2 regions of the Paraburkholderia phytofirmans OLGA172 genome follow, and region 2 is predicted to be linked to the other one. Evidence: riboswitches for the same ligand, from Rfam matches in the RefSeq annotation. Region 2 holds a riboswitch; the other holds the start of a gene.
The links. A riboswitch is a leader RNA that binds a small molecule or an ion and turns the genes downstream of it on or off. The one in region 2 is predicted to bind thiamine pyrophosphate.

Region 1 (5,630 bases), 1.1 Mb from region 2:
CTTGATCAGCTGTGCAGCCGCTTCGATCAAACCGACCGGGTCGGGCTGCAGCGTGTAGTCGTCGCCGATCAGTTCGAGCTTGATCCACTCGGTTTCGAAGATTTCACGTGCCATATGCGCGGTCGTCACCGCCTCGCCGACGGTCAGGCAGCCGGCGGTATTGGGCAACAGCGGGACGCCGTGGCGCTTGAGCAAATCGAAGAAACCGGCTTCGGCGCCGCCTTCGTTCATTTGCCGGCGCAGCGCGACCGTCACCATGCCGGGCCGCGCCGCGTCGATCGAATCGGATAGCGATTGCAGCGACGGATAGCGCGAGGTGCCGAGCAGCACGCGGCTCGCGAAGGTTTGGCCGTAGAGCGTGAGCGCGTCGGCGGTTTGGGGGAAAGTCATTTGCATAGTCCTGGTCTCCGGCAATGCGTGGCGCGGGGCTTAGCCGCCGGCCACGGGTTGCACGACATCGAGCTTGTCGCCCGGCTGCAGCGCGCGCGCCGCATGCTGGGTGCGTGCAACGAAATCGCCGTTCAACGCGACCGCGAACGGCGGACGCGCGCCGAACGCGGCGAGCGCATCGGCAACAGTCGCGCCTTCGGGCAGCGACAACGACTTCTGATTGATATGAATGTCCATGGTGTTCGAATACGGTTCAATCGATGGCAGGAAGCGACGCGGCGCGCGCTTGATTGCCTGCGGTTATTTCATCCGCAGGCGCGCAACGCTCATGCCGGCTCCCGCGTGGAATCCAGTTGAAACAGCTCGCTCCAGCGCGCGGCACTTTGCCAGTCGGCGAAGGCATCGGCGTCGCCGATACGGCCGTCGAGCAGCGCCGCGGCGAAGCGCACGGCTTCATCGGCGACTTCGGGCACGATCATGTAGCCGTGCCGGTACAGGCCGTTCACGCGCAGTGTCTGCGCGCCATCCCACAGCAAGGCCGGACGGTGGTCCGGCAAAGTCGGGCGGCACTGCGAATTCAGTTCGAGGATGCGTGCTTCGCCGAAGCCGGGGTGCACGGAAAACGCCGCGCTCAGCAGTTCGAGCGCGGAGCGTACGCTGACCGGCGACATGTCTTCGCCTTCTACTTCGGTGGCGCCGATCACGTAGAGATCGTCCTGCTTCGGCGCGATATACAGCGGATAGCGCGGATGCAGCAGGCGCACCGGCCGCGTCAGCTTGATACCGGGCGCGTGCACGCGTGCGACTTCGCCGCGGATACCGCGCAATGTGGGCAGCACGGGCTTTGCGCCCAAACCCCGGCAATCGATCGTGATGCGCGCGGGTGGCAGCGCGTGATCGTCGACCGGCGTGTTCCAGTGCGTTTCGACTCCGCGCTGGGCAAGGCCCGCAGCGAGCGCGGCCAGCACCTGACGGTTATCCAGCTGACCTTCGCGCGGCAGCAGCCAGCCCTGATTGAAGCGGCCCGCCAACGCGGGCTCGGCGGCGCCGATCTGGGGACCCACAAGCGGGACGAAGCCGCCGTCGAGCAATTCGGCAGGCGCGTTCGAGCGCACACGGCGTTCGAACAACGGCGCTTCGGTCCGGTCGGCGTGATGCCACACGACGAGCGTGCCATTGCGCTGGAAGAACACCGGTTCGGGCAATTCGGCCAGCACTTGCGGCCAGGTGTCGAGCGAGCTCGCGCCAAGACGCGTGATCAGCAATTCAGCACTGGCGGCTTCGGCCAGCGGCGCCAGCATGGCGGCGGCGACCCAGGCTGCGGCTTGCGAGCCCGCGGCATCGCCACGCTCATAGAGCGCCACGCGATACCCTTGGCCGGCGAGACGCCACGCGACCAGGCGTCCGCACAGCCCGCCGCCGAGCACGGCGAAATCAGGTTGAGCTGAACGGTTCATCGCGCCCACTCCGAGTCGCAACGGCAAGCAAGGCTAAAACAGCGCGGCGCACCGACACAGCCGACGAGGGCGTGGCGCGGAGCAAAGCACTTGTATGAAGAATAGGCGGTCATCGAATCCTTTCCGTACGGCACAAAAACGCACGTACCCAGGACGAAACCGGCGGGTGAGGCCGGCCGGGCAATACGCGAGTCCAATGACGGACGCCGCCCGGCGGGGAATGGAAGATTGGCTGCTTCCGGAAACTTCCCGCGCCGGTATTACCCGGATCGGGTGCAAAGGGTCTCTCTCAGCCTTGCCGCCGTTGCGTGAGAATCACGCAGCCTGTGGGCAAAGCACCCCTGTTTCGTCGAAGGTCATTAGACCATAAAAGGCGCGGCGCCCGCAAACCAATGGCCTGCGCAGTCGCGCGCATTTGACCCGGCACCATCCTTCGATTCATCAATACGGCCGGGGGCGGCGCTCTGGCACAATGCCAAAATCGGATGCCGCAGGAGCCAGGCGCGGGCTGCAAGCTTCGCCACCCGCGCGACGGCGGCATCGAGGCGACACCTCTGAGCGGAAATTAATTTTCACTTAAGGGCTTCGCGCCAGAATCGGGCGCCCGCCCGGACGTGCGTTCGTCGAGCACGACGCCCGGGGTACGCACCGCAAACCCGCCGTGGGGCCGGCCCGACTGAGGCCAGCCCGGCACGGGCCAGCACTTCACCAGGATGCTCATGACACTGAATACCGCTTCCAGCCCCGTGCTGCCGCCGGACGAAAAAGTCTCCGCCTGGAGCCTGATCAAACCTTACTGGGTCTCCGAAGAACGAAAGACGGCGTGGGGGCTGCTCGTCGCGATCATCGTGATGAATCTGCTCGTCGTGTGGATCAACGTGCGCCTGAATCGCTGGAGCGCCGACTTCTACAACGCGCTGCAGACCAAGAACGTGCACGACTTTCCGCACCTGCTGATGGTGTTTTCGGGGCTCGCGTTCGGCTTCATCATCCTTGCCGTGTACGGCCGCTATCTGCGCCAGATGCTCGGCTTCCGCTGGCGCCAGTGGCTGACCACGCGGTATCTCAACGAGTGGCTGCACGACAGCGCCTTCTACAGGATCGAACGCGACCGGCTCGCCGACAATCCCGACCAGCGGATCAGCGACGACCTGCAATCGTTCGCCACCACCACGCTCTCGCTGACGCTCGATCTGCTGTCCACGGTCGTCACGCTGGTCTCGTTCATCACGATCCTGTGGTCGCTGGCCGGTGCGCTGACCGTTTCGCTCGGCGGCATGCCGGTGCAGATTCCAGGCTACATGGTGTGGGCCGCGGCGCTTTACGCGGTAGTCGGCTCGGTAATCATCCAGAAAGTCGGCCATCCGCTCGTGTCGATCAATTACCAGGCGCAGAAAGTCGAGGCGGATTTCCGTTTCGGCTTGATCCGTCTGCGTGAAAACGCCGAGCAGATTGCCTTCTACGACGGCATGGAGACCGAGAAGAAGAACACCCACTCGCTGTTCGGCCGCATCCGCGACAACTGGTGGCAGGTGATGAAGTACACCAAGCGGCTCACCTTCGTGCTGAGCTTCTATGGTCAGATCGCGATCATCTTTCCGCTGGTGGTGGCGGCGCCTCGTTACTTCGCGGGCGCGTTCACGTTCGGCGTGCTGATGCAGATTTCGAGCGCATTCGGCACCGTCAGCGATTCGTTTTCGTGGTTCATCAACAGTTACGGCACCCTGGTCGAGTGGCGCGCTACCGTGAACCGGTTGCGTGAATTCAGCCGTGTCGTGCATGCGCCGCGTCTGAAGGAATCGGTGTCGCCCGCCACCGCGCATGGCGGCATCAACCTGCATTTCGTCGACGAAGACAAGCTCTCGACCGATGGCCTCCAGCTTGCGCTGCCGAACGGCAACCCACTGTCGCGCATCCGCGATATCGCAATCACGCCGGGCTCGCGCTGGCTGGTGCGCGGTCCGTCCGGCTCCGGCAAGAGCACGCTGATGCGTGCGCTCGCCGGCTTGTGGCCGTTCGGCGACGGCTCGATCGACGCACCGGTCAACGCGCGCATGATGTTCATCCCGCAGGTCAGCTACATGCCGATCGGCACGTTGAAAGCCGCGCTCACCTATCCGTCCGCTGCGGACACCTACACCGACGAAGAATGCCGCGAAGCGCTCGTCACCTGCCACCTGTCGGAGTACGCCGACCGCCTGCAGGAATCGGGACACTGGACGCGCGTTCTCTCGCCGGGTGAACAACAGCGTCTCGCCGGCGCCCGCGTGCTGCTGCACAAGCCGGACTATCTGTTCCTCGACGAAGCGACCAGCGCGCTCGATGCGGAAAACGAAGCGCGTCTCTATCACCTGTTCACTGAGCGGCTGCCGAAGGCGGCGATCGTCAGCGTTGCGCATCGCGAATCGCTGGCGGCGTTCCATGGCGAAACGCTCGACGTCGAGCGCTCGGGCGAAGCGATTGCCGCTTGAACTGCATGAACAACGCGAGCGCCGGAGATCTATCTCGACGGGCTGACGTTGAGCCGCTATCGGAAAAGACGCAATGACTTCGCGGCCTGGCGCGGGGCGTCACTCGCGACCCAACGCATAGACAGGGCTCTGCACGTCGCAAAAATGAAAAGCCGGGTCACCTTCTCAGGTGCCCGGCTTTGTTTTTTACCGCTTTGGTGTACTGCTTATGTACCGCTTATATACCGCTTTGTCGTCTCCACCTCGTCCTGCAAGCATTAGCCGGTTTCTACGCCATCCGGCGGAAACCAGCCGGCGACATTAGCGCGGCAGTTCCGAATGACCCATCAGGAATGCGTCGACCGAACGTGCGCACTGACGGCCTTCACGAATCGCCCACACCACCAGCGACTGGCCACGACGCATATCGCCCGCCGTGAACACCTTGTCCACCGACGTGTAATACGCCTTGTCGCCTTCGGTCGACGCACGCACGTTGCCACGGTTGTCCTTGTCGACGCCGAACGCTTCGAGCACCGGCGAGACCGGTTGCGTGAAGCCCATGGCCAGCAGCACCAGATCGGCCTTCATTTCGAATTCAGAGTTCGGCACTTCCTGCATCTTGCCGTCCTTCCATTCGACGCGCGCGGCGATCAGCTTCTCGACCTTGCCGTTCTTGCCTTCGAGACGCTTGGTCGCGACCGCCCAGTCGCGCGAGCAGCCTTCGTCATGCGACGACGACGTGCGCAGCTTGATCGGCCAGTACGGCCACACGAGCGGCTTGTTCTCCTCTTCCGGCGGTTGCGGCAGCAGTTCGAATTGCGTGACGCTTTTCGCGCCATGACGGTTCGACGTTCCGACGCAGTCCGAACCCGTATCGCCGCCGCCGATCACGACCACATGCTTGCCCTTGGCGAGCAGCTGGTTCGCGACCTTGTCGCCGGCGTTGACCTTGTTCTGCTGCGGCAGGAATTCCATCGCGTAGTGAATGCCTTCCAGCTCGCGGCCCGGCACCGGCAGATCGCGCGGCATTTCCGAACCGCCGGCGATCACGACCGCGTCGAACTGTTCTTTCAGCTCGGCCGGCGTGATGGTTTCCTTCGCGGTATTGCCGATGTGTTCCGGCAGCGAATCTGCCTTGCCGACGAACACGTTAGCGCGGAACGTCACGCCTTCAGCTTCCATCTGGCGCATGCGGCGGTCGATCAGCCACTTCTCCAGCTTGAAGTCAGGAATGCCGTAACGCAGCAAGCCACCGATGCGGTCGTTCTTTTCGAACACGGCGACATCGTGCCCCACGCGCGCGAGTTGCTGCGCGACGGCCAAACCGGCG
Region 2 (5,630 bases):
GGATCAGCGGTTTAGCGTCCGCGCAGCATCGCCAGCAGCGAACGCGGCACGAGGGCCACCATCACCAGATGCACGGCGATGAACGCTGCCATCAGTGACATGGCGCAGAAATGGACGACGCGTGCGTTGTCGTAGCCGCCCATCAACTCGCGCAGCAGCGGAAACTGCACGGATTTCCAGATCGCGAGGCCCGAGAGCACCAGCACGATCAGATCGCAGACGACGAACACGTAAGCGAATTTCTGCACCGCGTTGTAGACGCGCAGATCGGCGTGCGAGAGCTTGCCGGTCAGCGCGGCGACGAAGTCGTGCAGCACGGCGCGCGGCGAGAGGGGCAGAAACTTGCGCACGAAGCGCCCGCTGATCAGGTTCAGGGCGAGATACAGCAGGCCGTTGAAGACCAGCAGCCACATCGCCGCGAAGTGCCATTGCAGCGCGCCGCCGAGCCAGCCGCCGAGCGTGATCGCCGTGGGGAACGTAAAGCTTTTGAAGATCGGCGACGCGTCGTAGATGCGCCAGCCGGACAGCATCATCAGGATGGCTGCGAGTGCGTTGAGCCAATGCGTGACGCGCACCCACACCGGATGAATCGTGCCGCTCTTCGGCGTGGCGGGCGGAGCGGTTTCGCTGAGAGCATGAGGCGTTGCCATGAGAATCTCCGATTGAATGGGGGCGCTGCGGGGGGCGTCGCGCGATCAATTGCAGGCGGCCAGTTCGCCCACTTGCAACACCTCGCCGGTCGCGGCGTTTTCGACGAAAGCGACGACGCCGAAGGTGTCAGCCGGCGCGTTGGCATCGGCATCGTCGATGCGGATATCGCGGCGGATTTGCGCGTTACCGGCAACGAGCGGCACCGGGCCGATCCATTGCCGCACGACGCGTTCGTGATGCAGCATTGCGCCGCTGTTTTCCCCGGCTCTGACCTGCGAGTTCAACGCGTTCTGGTAGACCGCGACGTAGGCATTCAGTGAGCCCGTTGCGTCCGCCGCCTTGCTGGTGAATTGCGCATCGACATTGAAGGCACCCTTCGCCTCGTGTTTCAGTTCAAGCGCCACGTTCGCCCGAGCGGGTTCGGCGACGACCTGGCCGACACGGCTCTGAAAACTGTCGCGTTGCGACCAGCTGCGCAGTTCGCGGCCCGATACGAAGACCTCAGGCGTGTAGATGGTGTGGCCGCCGGAGAGGTCGGTGAGGGTTTGCTGACGTTCGGTAAAGCGATGCTGCGAGAAACGGTCGGTCCAGCCGAGGCTATTCCAGTAGTCCACATGCAGGGCCAACGGCACGATGCTTTGGGTTGCGCCGCTGTTTTTCCACTGGCTCAGCCAGTTGTCGGCGGGCGGGCAACTGCTGCAGCCTTCGCTGCTGTACAGCTCTACTAGCGCTACGCGGTGGGATGGGCTGTGCGACGCGCATACGGCAGCGGCTGCGCTTGCCAGACCGCTGGCCGAGAGGATCGCGAGCGCTACGGCCAGCGCGATTACGCGGGTGAGGTAGCGGGTGGCATACCGGTTCGCGTAGCGGGTTCGTGCGGTTTGCATGGCGTGCTCCATCAGGATCTGCACGTTTGTCGGACCACGAGGTCACTTATGACAGCCTATTCTGATTTTTATTCTGGCTTGGGATGTTCGCCTAGGGTCTCGACCGTTCCATGAACGATTAAGGAGACACCCGGGCCGTGCTAACATTCACCTTTCGATTGCGTCGGTCAAGCTTTCTGTCCGGCGCGCCCCCAACACCTTCCGTTATCTGCCGGCTACCCCGATGCGCTTTCCGTTCTCCCGTGCCCTCACCCGCTTGCGCCCCCGCCGCGCAACCGGTTGCGCACGCGCGGACATTGCCCCGCCTCACGCCGGCCAACCGTCCCGAACGCTCCCGCTTCTCGCCGCCCGGCGCCCGATCTGACGTTGCTCCTTCCTTTGCCGGAGCCGCGTCGTCGGGCTCCGGGCCGATCTCATCCGCACGCAGTCCCCTTACATGCAGATCGAAATGGAGAACCCATCATGAAAAAGACGAAACCCTGTTACCTCACCGAACTCGACGTCGCCCGTCTTGAAAAGCACGCAGCCGCGCCCGGCGCCGACGCCAAATTGCAAGACATGCTCGACGACGTCCTCGAACGCGCTGTGATCGTCGAATCGCGCGACATCCCGGCGAATATCGTCACGATGAATTCGCAAGCCACCCTGGTCGACGAAACCAGCGGCGAGCAGATGACCTGGATCGTTGTCTATCCGCCCAACGCGGACTTCGCGCACGGCCGCCTGAACGTGTTTTCGCCGGTCGGCCTTGCGCTGCTCGGCGCCAAACGCGGCGAACGCATTCGCTTCACACCGCCGAGCGGCACGGAAAAAGTGCTGAAGCTCGAAAAGATCCTGTTCCAGCCCGAAGCCGCCGACGATTTCACGCTGTAAGCGCAGCACATTCGCGACGCGGAACTGCTGCGCCGCACCATCCCCGGCAGCCCTATCACAATAAGAATAGTGCGTAGCTGACGGGCGTTATCTCCGACATCTGACTTTTTCAAGACGGGTTGCCAAGCACCGCCCGGGCGGTGTATCGTGTGCGCTGCTAACGCGGGGGTCCTGCGTCGCACGGAGGTCGGAGGTCCGTGTTGCGTGGGTGAGAAATACCCTTTGAACCTGATCTGGATAATGCCAGCGCAGGGAAGCGTACGGATTTCGCACCTGACCTACTGTTTCATCCCTCGCGAATCCGCCAACTTCCGTCTCGTCTCCTGCTTAGCGGCCCCACACATGGGACCGGAGTGCGTGCTTTGCATGGGACCGGAGTAAGTGCTTTGCATGGGGCTAGAGTAAGCGCTAAAGCGCCAACTCTAGCCGACAGCTGAAGTGCTAACTCCTGTCGACAGCTAAGGCACCCACTCTCGTCGACCGCAACAAGTTGCATGGGACCGGAGTAAGGCGCTAACGCGCCAACTCCGGTCGACAGAGGAGATCCGCATGAACGCCAACCCGAAGTTCCTTTCCGCCGACGCCCACGTCGATGCCGCCGCTGTCGCGCCGCTGCCGAATTCCCGCAAGGTCTACGTGACTGGCTCGCGCCCCGATATTCGCGTGCCGATGCGCGAAATATCCCAGGCGGATACGCCGGATAGTTTCGGCGGCGAGAAGAATCCGCCGGTCTATGTCTACGATACATCGGGACCGTACTCCGATCCGGAAGCCAAAATCGACATCCGCGCCGGTCTGCCCGCGCTGCGTCAAGCCTGGATCGAAGAGCGCGGCGACACCGAAGCGCTGACGGGCCTGTCGAGCGACTTCAGCCGCGAACGCGCCGCCGATACCGCCACCGCCGATCTGCGCTTCCAGGGCCTGCACCGCACGCCGCGCCGCGCGATCGCCGGCAAGAACGTCTCGCAGATGCACTACGCGCGTCGCGGCATCATCACGCCGGAAATGGAATACATCGCGATTCGCGAGAACCAGCAACGCGCCGCGTATCTGGAAAGCCTGAAGACGAGCGGTCCGAACGGCGAAAAACTCGCCGCGATGATGGGCCGCCAGCATCCGGGCCAGGCATTCGGTGCGAGCGCTTTCGGTCCGGACGGTCTGAAGGAAATCACCGCGGAATTCGTGCGCGAAGAAGTCGCCCGCGGCCGCGCGATCATCCCGAACAACATCAACCACCCGGAAAGCGAGCCGATGATCATCGGCCGAAATTTCCTCGTGAAGGTGAACGCGAACATCGGCAACTCGGCGGTGACCTCCTCCATCGGCGAAGAAGTCGACAAGATGACGTGGGCGATCCGCTGGGGCGGCGACACGGTGATGGATCTGTCCACCGGCAAGCACATTCACGAAACGCGCGAGTGGATCATCCGCAATTCGCCGGTGCCGATCGGCACGGTGCCGATCTATCAGGCTTTGGAGAAGGTCAACGGCAAGGCGGAAGACCTGACGTGGGAAATCTTCCGCGACACGCTGATCGAACAGGCCGAACAAGGCGTCGACTACTTCACGATTCACGCGGGCGTGCGTCTGCAATACGTGCCGCTGACGGCCAGGCGCATGACCGGTATCGTCTCGCGCGGCGGCTCGATCATGGCGAAGTGGTGCCTGGCTCACCACAAGGAAAGCTTCCTGTACGAGCACTTCGAGGACATCTGCGAAATCATGAAGGCGTACGACGTGGCCTTCTCGCTTGGCGACGGCCTGCGTCCCGGCTCGATCTACGATGCCAACGACGAAGCACAACTCGGCGAGTTGAAGACGCTCGGCGAACTCACGCAGATCGCGTGGAAGCATGACGTGCAGACGATGATCGAAGGTCCGGGCCACGTGCCGATGCAGTTGATCAAGGAGAACATGGACCTGCAGCTGGAATGGTGTGACGAAGCACCGTTCTACACGCTGGGACCGTTGACGACCGATATCGCTCCGGGCTACGACCACATCACGTCGGGCATCGGCGCGGCGATGATCGGCTGGTTCGGCACGGCAATGCTCTGCTACGTCACGCCGAAGGAACACCTGGGTCTGCCGAACAAGGACGACGTCAAGACCGGCATCATCACGTACAAGCTCGCCGCGCACGCCGCCGATCTGGCGAAGGGCCATCCGGGCGCGCAGGTGCGTGACAATGCGTTGTCGAAGGCGCGTTTCGAATTCCGTTGGGAAGACCAGTTCAATCTCGGTCTCGATCCGGACCAGGCACGCGAATTCCACGACGAAACGCTGCCGAAGGACTCGGCCAAGGTCGCGCACTTCTGTTCAATGTGCGGCCCGCACTTCTGCTCGATGAAAATCACCCAGGACGTGCGCGAATTCGCCGCCCAACAAGGCGTCTCCGACGACGAAGCGCTGAAGAAAGGCATGGAAGTGAAGTCGATCGAGTTCATGAAGAAAGGCGCTGAGATTTATCAGCGGCAGTAAGGGTCGGAAACGCGGGCGCATGAGTACGCGCCCGCTGTTCGAGCCTTTCGCATCACGGCATAGCAGCACCGAAGCCCGCCACTGGCGGGCTTTCGCGTTTCTGCGCGGGCGGGCACGCTGCATGCTCACTGAAAGGAAACATTTGATTACGAAACCGACAGTCTGCTGACAAGCTCACACATCTGGATACGGGCTGCGGCGCTAAGATCAAATGCAAGGACGGGAGGTGATCTGTCCATTTCCACACAACCATTTCCAGACACAATGAACGGAGTCAGCATCATGAAATCGATTCGTCAACTCGGTACGCTCGCGGCAATCGGCGCGGTTGTCGCCAGTCTTTCCGCGTGTGACGGCATGACCACGCGGCAACGCGATACGGCAATCGGCGCGGGCGTGGGCGGCGCCGCAGGCGCGGTGATCGGCGGCAATGCACTGTCGACGATTGGTGGTGCGGCGGCAGGCGGCATCATCGGTAACCAGGTCGGCAAGTAAACGCTGGCGACGCGTCCCTTGGGAAGGTGGTGCAATAGGCCAACCGTCTCAACGATGAACAACGAAGATGCACGCGCTGACGAGCGTGCGGGCAAAACAAAGGCGACCGGCGCTATGCCGGTTGCTTCGCAATGACGTGAAATAAGCCGTTACGGTTTTGCAATCCTGCCGGCGCGACAGGGGCGTAAGCTCAAGACATTACGCCCCGGATGGCGGCGTCCGATGTAAACAGGAGCGCGTCAT

Region 1: another riboswitch for thiamine pyrophosphate. It lies ahead of AYM40_RS18680 (FAD-dependent oxidoreductase); the one in region 2 lies ahead of thiC (phosphomethylpyrimidine synthase ThiC).

What each region holds. Positions count from the first base shown of each region.
Region 1 is NZ_CP014578.1:4,237,389-4,243,018, forward strand. Features, by position in the region: gene AYM40_RS18670 (thiazole synthase) at 1-390, opposite strand, end outside; gene thiS (sulfur carrier protein ThiS) at 430-627, opposite strand; gene AYM40_RS18680 (FAD-dependent oxidoreductase) at 717-1,847, opposite strand; TPP riboswitch at 2,077-2,200, opposite strand; gene AYM40_RS18685 (ABC transporter ATP-binding protein/permease) at 2,567-4,318, shown strand; gene AYM40_RS18690 (glutamate synthase subunit beta) at 4,619-5,630, opposite strand, start outside.
Region 2 is NZ_CP014578.1:3,132,246-3,137,875, forward strand. Features, by position in the region: gene AYM40_RS13700 (cytochrome b/b6 domain-containing protein) at 12-650, opposite strand; gene AYM40_RS13705 (DUF1223 domain-containing protein) at 696-1,538, opposite strand; gene AYM40_RS13710 (GreA/GreB family elongation factor) at 2,001-2,411, shown strand; TPP riboswitch at 2,566-2,684, shown strand; gene thiC (phosphomethylpyrimidine synthase ThiC) at 2,961-4,892, shown strand; gene AYM40_RS13720 (glycine zipper 2TM domain-containing protein) at 5,175-5,387, shown strand; gene AYM40_RS13725 (hypothetical protein) at 5,629-5,630, shown strand, end outside.